One region of the Chelatococcus sp. YT9 genome, then DNA from elsewhere that is predicted to be linked to it. Evidence: riboswitches for the same ligand, from Rfam matches in the RefSeq annotation. Region 1 holds a riboswitch; each other region holds the start of a gene.

Region 1 (4,569 bases):
CGGCTCGATCGCCGATGTGTGGGCTGAGGAGATCCGCCACCTGATGCCGATGCCGCGGCCGTTCGACGGCTTCGTCGAACACGCCAAGCGCGTTTCCCCGACCTGCCTCGTCCACCTCGAGCGCAATCGCTACAGCGTGCCGGCCTCCTTCGCCAACCGCCCGGTGAGCCTGCGGGTCTATCCCGACCGGATCGTCGTCGTCGCCGAGGGACAGGTGATCTGCGAGCATCAAAGGGTGTTCGCGCGCTCCCATGATCGCCAGAGCCGGACCGTCTATGACTGGCGCCATTATCTAGCCGTGGTCCAGCGCAAGCCCGGCGCCCTGCGCAACGGCGCCCCCTTCGCCGAGATGCCGCCGGCCTTCCGGTCCCTGCAGCAGCATCTGCTCAAGCGGCCAGGCGGTGACCGCGAGATGGTGGAGATCTTGTCCCTGGTCCTCCAGCATGACGAGCAGGTCGTGCTCGAGGCTGTCGAACTCGCTCTCAAGGCCGGCGTGCCGACCAAGACCCACATCCTCAACCTGCTGCACCGGCTGATCGACGGCACGCCGCTGAGCACGCCACCCATCCTGGCTCCTGCCTCTCTCACGCTGACCACCGAGCCTCAGGCCAATGTGGAACGCTATGACGCCCTGCGTCGAGCCAGGGAGGCACGCCATGCGTCATGATCCGGCCAGCGGAGCCATCGTCATCATGCTGAGAAGCCTCAAGATGCACGGCATGGCGCAAGCCGTCGCCGAACTCACCGAACAGGGGTCTCCCGCCTTCGAGGCTGCCATGCCGATCCTCTCGCAACTCCTGAAGGCCGAGACCGCCGAGCGGGAGGTGCGATCGACCGCCTACCAGCTCAAGGCCGCGCGCTTCCCGGCCTATCGCGACCTCGCCGGCTTCGACTTCACCAGCAGCGAGGTCAACGAGGCGCTCGTGCGCCAGCTCCATCGCTGCGAGTTCCTCGACGACGCGCACAACGTCGTCCTGATCGGAGGGCCGGGCACCGGCAAGACCCACATCGCCACGGCTCTTGGCGTCCACGCCGTCGAGCATCATCACAGGCGGGTCCGCTTCTTCTCCACCGTCGAGCTCGTCAACGCCCTCGAACAGGAAAAGGCTCAGGGCAAAGCCGGTCAGATCGCCGGCCGGCTCGTCCATGCCGATCTCGTCATCCTCGATGAGCTCGGCTACCTGCCGTTCAGCGCCTCCGGCGGCGCCTTGCTGTTCCACTTGCTGAGCAAGCTCTATGAGCGCACCAGCGTGGTCATCACCACCAATCTCAGCTTCTCCGAATGGGCTACCGTCTTCGGCGACGCCAAGATGACCACAGCCTTGCTCGACCGGCTCACCCATCACTGCCATATCCTCGAGACCGGCAATGACAGCTTCCGCTTCAAGAGCAGCTCGGCAAAGCCACCAAAGCCAACCAGGGAGAAGCCGCGAAACTTGACCACCACTTGACCCCAGACCACCATCAGCCCGGGTCACTTCTCAGTGGAAATCCAGGGTCACTTCTCGGCGGAAATCAACAAGGCAGGAAATGCCGGCGCCGCAAAATTGCCCGTCAAAATCTCGATAAAGATATAAACATTTCTTTATGCCCAATTGACTTCCTGCGAGAATTGCAGGAATGTGCGGCTGCCTAGGTTCCCCGGTCGTTGCGTGCAACGCGCTGGGGCTAAGAGGGAAGCCGGTGCCCCGTAACAAGGAATGCCGGCGCTGCCCCCGCAACTGTAAGCGGCGAGCTGATGTCCAGCGTGTCACTGGGGTGAACCCCTGGGAAGACGGACGGAGGCGACGACCCGTGAGCCAGGAGACCTGCCTTGGCGAAATAACGTCCACGGGCGGGGTGTCCCGGTGTGCCGTAGCGGAGGTCGCATAGCGGCCTGACTTGCTATGTGTCCGCTGATCCCTGCCCCAACTCATTGGGGTAAGTCATGTTTCAAACCGCAACTCAAGTCGCCGCCTCTGGCGTACCCCTTGTCGATCGACGGCCGGTCACGATGAGCGCCGATTTTGCGTTCAGCCTTAAGCGCATTCGTTTTGATGAGGATTATCGTCCCTCAGACAATACGCGTATCACCACCAACTTTGCTAACTTGGCCCGAGGGGAGGGCCGCCAGGAGAACCTACGCAACGCCCTGCGGATGATTGACAATCGTTTCAACGCTCTGGCGCATTGGGATAACCCAAAAGGCGATCGTTATTCTGTCGAGCTCGAAATCATTTCAGTTCAGATGAATGTAGGTGCTGAAGGAAACGATGAGCCGTTCCCTCTAATTGAGATGCTGGAGACGAACATCGTCGATCGAGCCAGCAATAAGCGAATCCGGGGTATCCTGGGGAATAATTTTTCCTCTTACGTACGAGATTACGACTTCAGCGTATTGCTATCGGAGCACAATCAGGACCGCCCGGACTTCAGCATACCAGACAATTTTGGCAATCTGCATGGCAACCTGTTCAAAAATTTCATAAACTCAGATGTTTACAACGAGCACTTCCGCAAACCGCCGATCATATGCCTGAGTGTCTCAAGCAGCAAAACATATCGTCGAACTGGGAATCAGCACCCTGTATTGGGTGTCGAGTACGAGCAGGATGAATTGTCTTCGACCGATTTGTACTTCCAGAAAATGGGATTGAACGTTCGCTTTTTCATGCCCCCGGACAGCGTCGCGCCTTTAGCCTTCTATTTCAACGGCGACCTAGTTTGCGATTACACAAATCTTGAGCTAATCAGTACTATCAGCACGATGGAAACGTTCCAAAAGATCTATCGACCTGAGATTTACAATGCTAGTTCCGCAGCAGGGGCCTGCTATCAGCCAAGTCTGAAGTATCAGGATTATTCCGTAACGCGAATTGTCTACGATCGAGAAGAGCGCAGCCGGCTGGCTATTGAGCAAGGCAGGTTTGCCGAAGAGCACTTCATCAAACCGTACAAGACCCTTCTTGAGCGGTGGTCTGCCAATTACGCTCTTTGATTACACGAAACAACAAGGTCGCCTGTCATGAGAACACTGTTGCCCACGTCAACCGCCGGCAGCTTGCCGAAACCCTCCTGGCTCGCTCAGCCTGAGAAGCTTTGGTCGCCCTGGAAACTGCATGGTGAAGACTTGATCGAGGGCAAACGGGATGCCCTCCGTTTGGCTCTGGACGATCAACGACAGGCAGGCATCGATATCGTCAGCGATGGCGAGCAAACGCGCCAGCATTTCGTCACGACGTTCATCGAGCACCTCGACGGTGTTGATTTCGAGAAGCGCGAGACGGTGAGAATTCGCGATCGGTATGATGCGAGCGTCCCGACAGTCGTCGGCGCGGTGTCAAGGCAAAAGCCGGTTTTTGTGGAAGACGCCAAGTTTCTGCGCCAGCAGACCAAGCAGCCTATCAAATGGGCTCTGCCGGGTCCGATGACCATGATCGATACGCTCTATGACAGCCACTATAAAAGCCGCGAAAAACTAGCCTGGGAATTCGCAAAGATCCTCAATGAGGAAGCAAGGGAGTTGGAGGCTGCGGGTGTCGACATCATCCAATTCGACGAGCCCGCATTCAATGTCTTCTTCGACGACGTGAATGCCTGGGGTGTTGCCACCCTGGAAAAGGCTATCGAAGGCCTCAAATGCGAGACCGCCGTCCATATTTGCTATGGTTACGGCATCAAGGCCAACACGGACTGGAAGAAGACTCTGGGGTCGGAGTGGCGGCAATATGAGGAGTCTTTCCCCAAGCTGCAAAAATCCAGTATCGATCTGATCTCGCTGGAATGCCACAACTCGCACGTTCCGATAGATCTCATTGAACTGGTTCGAGGTAAGAAGGTGATGGTGGGGGCCATCGACGTGGCGTCCAATACTATTGAGACCCCGGAAGAAGTCGCCAACACTCTCCGGAAGGCCCTTCAGTTTGTCGATGCCGACAAACTGTACCCCTGCACCAATTGCGGCATGGCGCCCCTCTCTCGTCGAGTGGCAAGAGGCAAGCTGAGCGCTTTAAGTGCAGGCGCAGAAATCGTCCGCAAAGAACTCTCGGCCTAGGAGCGTTTCCGGGATCGGCTTACCCGCTTCGTCGAAATGGTAATGCCGATCCGGCGTGCAAGAGGCGTTTCCGCCGAGACCACGAACACGGGCAATTGCTCAACTGCATCGGCTTTACCCGCCCTATGCACGCTTGAGTGGCAAATATAGGTATAATGTGACGTTTCCCCAGTTTCTTTCCAGCAGAGCGTTCGTTCTGGAGGAGGACTGGCTTTTGGGGCGCGCTCAATGGCAGCTGTGGGCGCGGCTCCAGGCCGACGGTAGCCTCCGGCATTTGCCTGGGCACGCCCCGCGGCTACGTCGTGGGGCTCCGGGATTGCTGAGTCTCGGCAGATCGGCGCATTGATCACCGCGATCCTGGACGGCCTCGCCAAATACGGGAAGCCGATCGCTGCACCTTGTAGTCTTTCTAAGCTACGGATTTTACTTGCTTTTCGACCGCGCGCCGCGAGACATAGGCTCGTCCGCGTCCGCTTCCTGCCTTTTCCTTCGGGATTGGTACGTAACCGTGCGGGGGTGATCCGGCTGTCGGTTGA
Region 2 (4,569 bases), on a different contig from region 1:
GTCGAGATCGCGCGCTCTGCGCATAACCCAGACGGCGCCAAGAACAAGCGCGATGAAAGGTCCCCCCAGAATGTTCCAGCGCGCATTGCCAAAGCTGCCCATCATCCAGAAGATCGCGCCCTCGGCGCCGCGGTCGCTCGCATGAAAGATGAGGACATTGGTCGCCGCCATCAGCACGAAATGGACGGCGACACCGGTGAGGACCAGACGCTCGGTGCCGAACCCGCCGCTTTCCCGCGCCAGAAGGAATACCGCAGCCATCGAGGCGAGCGCACCCATGAAGGCGGCAAGTGGCAAGGTAAGGGCTCCGAGAAAGGCGCCTGTATAAAGAATAACGGCGACGGCACCGACCGCAGCGCCCGACGACACCCCGAAAAGATAGGGATCAGCGAGCGGGTTGCGGGTGATGCTCTGTAGCACCGCCCCAACGATACCGAGCCCGGCACCGACCATGGCGCCGAGTAGCGCCCGTGGAATGCGCAGATCAAGAATGATGTGTTCCTGTCCACGCGTCCAGTTTGCGGCTTCTCCAGTCGGCCGCAAAGCCTCTCGCACGATAGCGAGCGCTTTCTCCGGCGGAATGGAAACTGACCCGATGCCCACCGTCAATATGGTGGAGAGGATAGCCGCCGCACTGAGGCCCACGATCAGCGGAATAAGCGGATCGGTGCGCTGCGCCGCCGGCTCGGCGCCCGTCGCGGACATGTCCATCATCGTTCAGTCGTCGAAGAGTTCGGGATGGACCGCGCGGGCCAGGCGCTCGAGCGCCTGAACGTTGCGCGTCGAGGGCGAGCGCTCCTGATAGGACATAACGAAGAAGTTCCGGTTTTTTACTGCGCTGACATTACGCAATGCAGGAGCAGACGTCAGATAAGCGATGCTTTGCTCGGGCGGGATGCGTGGATTTGAGATCACGATCCACTCCGGATCCCGCTCGACCACTGCGTCCCAGCTCACGGGAACATAGGAGTCCTTGATATCGTCAAAGATATTCTCGCCACCCGCGAGATTGAAGAGGTGACGCGGCATACCCTCTGCTCCGATGGAGCGCGGCGGCGTGTCGCTGTTGCAGTCGCCGCAATACATGATGCGCGGCCGCCGCTCAGCCTTGGCCGTGCGCTCCGTCACCGCCGCGACGCGCTTGCGGAAATCCGCCACCATTGCTTCGGCTTTATCCTCGACGTTGAAGATGCGGCCGAGCGCCAGGACATCAGCATACATGGTGTCCATCGAGACGGGAGGCCTCGGTCCGATGCGAATGCAGCTCTCATAGAGCACGTAGGTCTTCACTCCGAGGTCGGCCAGCTTTTGCGGAGTGACGCCCGTGGCCTCGCTGAAACCATATTGCCAGCCGGCGAAGTAGAAATCGGCGTCCTGGCCGAGAATGGCTTCCATCGTCGGATAGCGTTCGGAAAACTGCGGCCTTGCAGCGAGTGCGCCTTCAGGATCGTCAACGCCCTTCTTCACGCCGCCGATACCTGCAACGCCGACGAAACGGTCGATAAGGCCCATGTCGAGCACCGTCTGAACCATGTTGAAATCGTTGACAACTGGCCGTTTCGGCGGCGCGTCGAAGGTCACCTTGTCAAAACAGGACTGGACTTCGACCGGATAGGCAAAGGAGGGTGCGTGCGAGAGGGCGAGGACGCCGATGGCGGCCATGCCGGCAAGCCACCGCATCGTTTTGAATGACAGTATCATAGGACGGATCCTGACGTCTGGAGCGGAAGGTGAAAGCTCAATCGTGGGTGGCCTGTACGCGGATCACGATCCCGCTCCACGTCTACACCGTAGACAGCGCCGATCAGCACGGGATCCAGCACCGTCTCGGGAGGCCCGATCCGGCGAATGCGCCCCTGGTCGAGCAGGCACAGGCGATCACACCAGCGCGCCGCGATGTTGAGATCATGCAACGTTGCGATGACGGTGATGTTCTGGCTGCGTGCCACCTCGAGCACCATCAGTTGATGGCGAATATCGAGGTGATTCGTCGGCTCATCGAGAATAAGGATGGAAGGCTGCTGCGCTAGCGCGCGGGCAAAAAGCACGCGCTGCTTCTCGCCACCCGAGAGAGGCGCGAAGGAACGCTGCCGCCACGCCAGCATGTCAACGGCCGTGAGCGCTCGTTCGATTGCGTCGTCGTCATCGGCGCGTTCATGTTTCGGCAACCGGCGGTGCGGAAGACGCCCAAGCGCCACCACTTCCTCTATGGTCAGCCCGAGGCTCGCCTCCGCATGCTGAGCGAGTACGGCAACTTCGCATGCCCGCTTGGTCGCATCCAGCGTGAAGAGATCCTGGCCGTTCAGGCATACTTGGCCGCTGTCAGGCCGATGCCAGGCATACAGGCAACGCAGGAGCGTGGATTTGCCGCTGCCGTTTGGTCCAATAATGCCAAAGCGCTCGCCGGGAGCGAGCGACAGCATGATGCCATCTAGGAGCTTGCGTTGGGCGATCGAGAAATTGAGGTCCGTGACCGTCAGCTTTGCCGCGTCGGTCCGGACACGCTCGCGCGCAGCCATGGGCTCGCGTGCCGTGAACCCGTGTGTCGGATGATCTATCGAAGACATGGATCAGTCATTCGCGCAGGAATGACGATTGCGCCGCGCACGCGCCAATGGTGATCGCGCCCATGCCTTGGGCATGGCTATTGGATGAGCCACGAAACCTCCTCCTCCGTCCCACCGACGGATTGGCAATGTCGTGCTGGCCGGTCTCCTGGCTTGCGGTTCTTGCTTAGGGCGCCTTCCCAGCCAGTCGAGGCCAGTGGCGTCTTGCCCTTTGCTACCGCTCACAGTTGCGGGGGCAGCTACGGCTTCGCGTTTGAACCAGAGGTTGCGACGCTCACCGTATTCCCGTTTCACCCCGCCGAGGCGGGGCACCAACACACATGCCTTGTAGTACAGACGCACCATGACCGCAACACGCCACCGCCACAATTTATGTAATGTGATAACGTTTCAATTGCCATTGGCTACACCACGCTTCGCAAAGGGTCAATGAGATCCCACCTCGCTAGCCGCGTATCATCGAGGGGCGGTTGTGCAACAGATATGTCGAGGCTGTTGGCGGCCACAGCGGTTCTCGACGCCCGACATGTTTGGCGAGCAGGCCTCGGGCGGTCACCGCGCCCGGCTCGTCACCTCGCGATCGTGGGCATCTCGTCAAGGCTGTCGCTGGCGTCGGCGTATCGCTCACCTATATTGAGGCTCGGCCGCCAAGCGATCCAAAATGTCTCAGCCGCTGGGCTGCATCTCGTCGTCAATTGAAAGGACTAGAACTGAATGGATTTCTCTTGGATCACGGATCCAACGACCTTGGTGGCACTCGTGACGCTCGTTGTGATGGAGGTGGTGCTCGGCATCGACAACCTCATCTTCATTTCAATTCTCACCAATAAGCTGCCCGAGCATCAGCGGTCGCGAGCCCGCCGGATCGGGATCGGCCTGGCGTTGTTCCTCCGGCTTGGGCTGCTCGGCACGATCGCAATCATTGTGACCCTGACGCAGCCTGTCTTCGCAATTTTCGGGCACGCATTTTCGTGGCGCGACATTATTCTCATCGCGGGCGGGCTCTTTCTCGTCTGGAAAGCGACGAAGGAGATTCACCACAATGTCGATCCGACGCCGAGTGGCGACATATTCGATACTGCCAAAGCCACGATGACGTTTGGATCTGCGATCGTGCAGATCCTGCTGCTCGATCTTGTCTTCTCGCTGGACAGCATCATCACAGCCGTTGGAATGACCGATATCGTCATGATCATGGTCATTGCGGTGATCGTCGCAGTGACGGTCATGCTCCTGGCAGCCAATCCTCTAGCGACATTCATCCATGATAATCCGACCGTCGTCATGCTCGCGCTGGGATTCCTTCTGATGATCGGGATGACGTTGATTGCGGAGGGCTTCGGTGCGCATGTCCCGAAGGGCTACATCTACGCGGCTATGGCGTTTTCAGGTCTAATCGAAGGCTTGAACATGCTTTCCCGCCGCGCCGCGCGTCGCAAAGCAAGGTCTGACACCTCGGCAGAGCGATAACGGGCCGGTAGCTGGAGGCCGCTGGCCGATCAGGAGCGCGGATGTCAATCCAGACCACGCCGCGTGAGACGGCCGCCAAGGACAAGCCATGCTCGCTTGGATGGCCGACGCCCCGGTCCACGTCGGACGGCAGCCATCCGAGCCGCGCGGCGCCGCGGCTCATCGCTGAAAAACACCTGCCTGCCTGCCATCGGCTTTATGAACCGGCACAATTCGTTGGATGTAACCCGCCAGACCAGGAGCACATGCTGGCTTTGCTGACGAAGGATCGCTGCTAGTGTATGCAAGTTACGCGTTTCATCCTCTTCCAGCGATGCTGCCCGAGGTAGCGACCCGAGAAGTCGGGGTCGAGTTCACGCGAATCTCCCCGAGAAGCGCGGCCCTTGCCTTGGCCAAGGCGTTTTCCGGAGAGGTCATGGAGGAAGATCCCTACGCCTTTTCTGTTCACACGGAGACGTTTGGGAGACTTCGCGTCGAATTGGATGTCCGCCATGTGCACGCGAGGCGCGCGGACAATCCGTGGCCCTGGTTA
Region 3 (4,569 bases), on a different contig from region 1:
ATCGGTTGCTCGAATCTGCCGGGCTGGCAGGTGGTCGAGGCGCATTTCACGGCGCGCCAGCTCGGCATCAACGGCTTCGCCTCCGTCCAGGACGAGTACAGTCTGGTCGAGCGCGGGATCGAGCGGGAGCTCGTGCCAGCCGCGTCCCGCTACGGCTTCGGCCTTCTGCCCTTCTTCCCGCTGGCGAGTGGACTGTTGACGGGCAAGTACAAGCGGGGCGAGGCGCCGCCGCCCGGCACACGCTTCGCCGAGCAGCGCTATGCCGATCGCTACTTCAATGACCGGAACTGGAACGTGGTCGAGGCCCTGCGAGGCTTCGCCGAGGCGCGTGGCCACAGCCTGCTTGAACTCGCCTTCAGCTGGCTCGCAGCGCGGCCGCTCGTCGCGAGCGTGATCGCAGGCGCCACCAAGCCGGAGCAGGTAGAGGCGAACATCAAGGCGGCCGGTTGGCGCCTGACGGCGGAGGACATGGCTGAGATCGATCGCATCACCGGCACGCCAGCCTGAGCGGAGCCGAACACCGTCCATGTCATCGTCCAGTTGGCGGATCTTCCGGGAGCGGGATTTCTCCCTTTTCCTCAGCGCGCGCTTTTGCGCGTCGATCGCGCAGCAGATCACCGATATCGCCGTCGGCTGGCTGGTCTACGACCTGACCGGCAGTGCGCTTGCGCTCGGACTGGTGGGTCTCGCGGCCTTTCTGCCAGTTATCAGCCTCGTGCTTGTGACCGGTCACGTGGCGGATCGGGTCGACCGTCGGCTCATCATGATGGCCTGTTTCGCACTGAACACGTTCATCTGTGTGGGCCTCGCTCTCTTCGCCATCTGGCAGCCGCCCGAGGTATGGCCCCTCTATGCGCTCGTCGTGCTAATGGGCGTAGCGCGGGCCTTCTACCAGCCGGCAAGCCAAGCATTCGTCCCGAACCTGGTGCCCCGCGCCCTCTTCGGGCAGGCCATTGCCTGGAGTTCATCGGTCGGCCAGGTCGCTGTCATTGCGGGTCCGGCGATCGGCGGCCTCCTGTATATAGCGGGTGCCCATGTGGCCTTCGGGGGCGCGGCCTTGCTCTTCCTGGTGGCAGCGGTCGCGGTCACATTGATCCGCCTGCGCGCGGAAAAGGTTCCACCGCCCAAGGTCGACTGGTCGACACTCATCGCGGGATTGACTTTCATCCGTGGCAAGCCGGTTCTCTTCGGTGCCATCACGCTCGACCTCTTCGGCGTGTTGCTCGGCGGTGCCACCGCGCTCCTTCCCATCTATGCCAGCGACATACTGCATATCGGTCCGGTGGGCCTTGGGCTCCTGCGCAGCGCCCCGGCGGTTGGTGCGGCCGCAATGGCTCTGTTACTGGCGCATCGTCCCATCGCCCGGAATGCCGGTAAGCGGATGTTCGCTGCCGTCATCCTGTTCGGGCTGGCGACCATCGTGTTCGGCCTTTCGACGAACTTCTATCTCTCGCTCGGTGCGTTGGTCATCCTCGGCGCCTCGGACATGATCAGCGTGTTCGTCCGCCAGACGCTCGTGCAGGCCGATACACCGGATACCATGCGCGGCCGGGTTGCCGCCGTGAACACGGTGTTCATCGGCGCTTCCAACCAGCTTGGCGAATTCGAGTCGGGTACACTCGCGGCCTTCATCGGCGCCGCGCCGGCGGTCGCGCTGGGCGGCCTCGGTACCATCGCGATCGCGGTGGTGTGGACCCGCCTCTTTCCGGCGCTGCTCCACCGCGACCGGCTTGTGGAATAAGGATTCCGCGTTGACTTTTGGTGGAAGTGGGCGTCTAGCTGCCTGACGCGACGGTCCTCGTGAGAGGTCAAAAGGGAATACCGGTGCGGGGCGCGTTGCCCCAAGGCCGGAGCTGCCCCCGCAACTGTGAGCGGTTGAGGCGCGAACCACGACAGCCACTGGATCTGCCGTCTTTCCGGCGGCGATCTGGGAAGGCGGTTCGCACCGATGATCCGCAAGCCAGGAGACCTGCCTTCGCGATGGAAGCCATGGAACTGCCGGTGGGGCAGTGAAGGAGGTCGCGGTGTCGAATGTTGCCGTTGCGGGACTAGGTTCTCGCGCTGAGGTTCTGAAAGTTGCCCTCGTCGCCTTTGCGATGGGCGTCGCGCTCGTTTTCGTGACGGGCTTCGCGCATCCCGAGGCCGTCCACAACGCGGCCCATGACACGCGCCATGCGCTGAGCTTTCCCTGCCACTGATCGCGGCATGTTCAATCGTGTGCTGGCCGTTGCCCTTGTGGCCGGCCTTGTTGCGGGACTTGCGATCGCGGTCCTGCAGCATTTCACCACGACTCCGCTGATCCTGGCTGGGGAAAAATTCGAGAAGCCCGAGAGCGCGGCCGCGCTCGACGGCATGGCCGCCGGTCTGTTCGGCGCCCACATGGTTCAGACATCGGGCGTCGTCCTGGCTCATAACGTCATCAAGGCGCATGCGCCAGCCGGGGAGGGCGGCGACCATGCCGAGGGCTGGAGCCCCGCCGATGGCCTGGAGCGCTCGGCCTTCACCGGGCTCACCACCATCGTCACAGCGATCGGCTTTGCCTTGATCCTGCTGGCGGCTCTCCTTGTGGCGGGCGAGACGATCAATATCAGGAACGCGCTCGCCTTCGCGGCGGCGGCCTTCGTCGCAACCGGCCTCGCGCCTGCGTTGGGGCTCGCCCCAGAGCTGCCGGGCAGTGCGGCCGGGCCGCTGGTCGCGCGCCAGATCTGGTGGATCTCCACCGCCGTCGCGACGGCCGTCGCGCTGTGGCTTCTCATCCGCACGCCGGCCGTCTGGGCGAAGATCCTTGGCTTCGTCCTCCTCGTCGCGCCGCATGTCGTCGGCGCGCCGCATCCGGAGGCCTATGCCAGCGGGGCCCCCGCCGAGCTTGCCGGCCATTTCGCAGCGGCCTCGCTCGTCGTGCACGCGGCGTTGTGGGCGGCGGTCGCGGTCGCCGTGGGGTTCTTCTGGCCGCGTTTTGCCCGGCGCTCGGCATGAACCCGCCGGCAGCCGTCGCGCCGACGACCCTGATGGTCTGCGTCACCTGCCGGCGGCGGCAGGACGGTGCGACGGAAGGGCCGTATGACGAGCCGGGACGCGGTCTGGTGCGGACGCTGGCTGACCGCCTGGCAGGCGATGCGGACGTCACGGTGACGCCCGTGGAATGCCTCTCGGTCTGCCGCCGGCCCTGCACGGTGGCTTTCGCGGCGCCCGGCAAATGGACCTACGTGATCGGCGATCTCGACGCCGATCAGCATCTCGACGATCTCGTCCTGGCTGCCCGCCAGTATACGGTGGCGGCGGATGGCATCATTCCCTGGCGTGAGCGCCCGCAGCCGATCCGCAAGGGTGTGGTCGCGCGCGTTCCGCCGCTCGCCTGCAAGATCGCGCTCGCCTGCAAGATGGAAACGACGTCATGACTTCCCCTGTTGCGGCTACGGCCAAGGTTCCCTGCACGATCGTCACCGGCTTTCTCGGCGCCGGCAAGACGAGCCTCCTGCGCCACGTGCTCACCAACGCGGACGGGCGCCGGCTCGCCGTCATCGTCAACGAGTTCGGCGATGTCGGGATCGACGGCGAGATCCTGAAGGGCTGCGGCGTCGAGGCCTGCCCGGAGGACAATATCGTCGAGCTCGCCAACGGCTGCCTCTGCTGCACGGTCGCGGATGATTTCATCCCGGCGTTGGAGGGCCTGCTCGCCAAGGCCGAGCCGCCGGAGCATATTCTCATCGAGACCTCGGGGCTCGCGCTGCCGAAGCCTTTGGTCAAGGCCTTCAACTGGCCGGCGATCGCCTCGCGCGTCACTGTCGACGGCGTCATCACCGTGGTCGACGGCGCGGCAACCGCCGCCGGGCGTTTCGCCGACGATCCCGAGGCGCTCGCCCGCCAGCGCGCAGCCGATCCCTCGCTCGACCACGACAATCCCCTCGAGGAGGTGTTCGAGGATCAGCTGCTCTCGGCCGATCTCGTCATCCTCAACAAGGCGGACCTTCTCACCGGCGATGACGAGGCGCGGGTGCGTGCCGAGATCGCGGAAACCGTGCCGCGCGCCGTGAAGGTCGTCACCACCCGCGAGGGCGTGGTCGATCCCAAAGTGCTGCTCGGCCTCGGTGCCGCCGCCGAAAGCGACCTCGATGCCCGTCCCTCCCATCACGACGCGGAAGAGGAGCACGATCACGACGACTTCGACTCGTTCGTCGTCGAAATCCCCGAGCAGGATGACACGGAGGTGGTGGTCGCCCGGCTCAAGGCCGCGGCCGAAGCCCACGACATCCTGCGCATCAAAGGCTTCCTCGCCGTTGCCGGCAAGCCGCTCCGGCTTCTCGTGCAGGGGGTCGGCGCCCGCTTCCAGCAGCAGTTCGAACGCCCCTTCGCGGCCACCGAGGCGCGCGTCGGCCGGCTCGTCGTCATCGGCCAGAAGGGCTTCGACCGCGACGCCGTGACGGCTGCCATCCTCGGCTGAGGGGAGGGCGCGATGCATCTCCTGCCGGTTGCGGCTGTCGGGCTCGATCAGGCGGAGACGCCGGTCGATCTCGGCCAGACTCCGGCGGAGATGGTGATCCTCTCCTTCACTGACACGGATCTCGCCGC

The links. Region 1 has a riboswitch for cobalamin ahead of KIO76_RS30055 (DUF1852 domain-containing protein). Riboswitches for the same ligand answer to the same signal wherever they lie in the genome.
Region 2: linked by a shared signal. The riboswitch ahead of KIO76_RS24860 (ABC transporter ATP-binding protein) and the one ahead of KIO76_RS30055 (DUF1852 domain-containing protein) in region 1 are both predicted to bind cobalamin.
Region 3: linked by a shared signal. The riboswitch ahead of KIO76_RS10655 (CbtB domain-containing protein) and the one ahead of KIO76_RS30055 (DUF1852 domain-containing protein) in region 1 are both predicted to bind cobalamin.

The regions. Positions count from the first base shown of each region.
Region 1 covers NZ_JAHBRW010000003.1:205,060-209,628, reverse strand. The annotation lists partial or broken gene istA (IS21 family transposase) at 1-667, shown strand, start outside; gene istB (IS21-like element helper ATPase IstB) at 657-1,451, shown strand; cobalamin riboswitch at 1,618-1,830, shown strand; gene KIO76_RS30055 (DUF1852 domain-containing protein) at 1,994-2,977, shown strand; gene KIO76_RS30050 (methionine synthase) at 3,005-4,033, shown strand.
Region 2 covers NZ_JAHBRW010000002.1:1,049,419-1,053,987, reverse strand. The annotation lists gene KIO76_RS24870 (FecCD family ABC transporter permease) at 1-705, opposite strand, end outside; gene KIO76_RS24865 (ABC transporter substrate-binding protein) at 718-1,701, opposite strand; gene KIO76_RS24860 (ABC transporter ATP-binding protein) at 1,698-2,567, opposite strand; cobalamin riboswitch at 2,689-2,897, opposite strand; gene KIO76_RS24855 (TerC family protein) at 3,282-4,037, shown strand; gene KIO76_RS24850 (hypothetical protein) at 4,079-4,315, shown strand; gene KIO76_RS24845 (amidoligase family protein) at 4,351-4,569, shown strand, end outside.
Region 3 covers NZ_JAHBRW010000001.1:2,345,263-2,349,831, forward strand. The annotation lists gene KIO76_RS10645 (aldo/keto reductase) at 1-507, shown strand, start outside; gene KIO76_RS10650 (MFS transporter) at 527-1,741, shown strand; cobalamin riboswitch at 1,776-1,991, shown strand; gene KIO76_RS10655 (CbtB domain-containing protein) at 2,025-2,198, shown strand; gene KIO76_RS10660 (CbtA family protein) at 2,206-2,976, shown strand; gene KIO76_RS10665 (DUF1636 family protein) at 2,973-3,398, shown strand; gene cobW (cobalamin biosynthesis protein CobW) at 3,395-4,441, shown strand; gene cobN (cobaltochelatase subunit CobN) at 4,454-4,569, shown strand, end outside.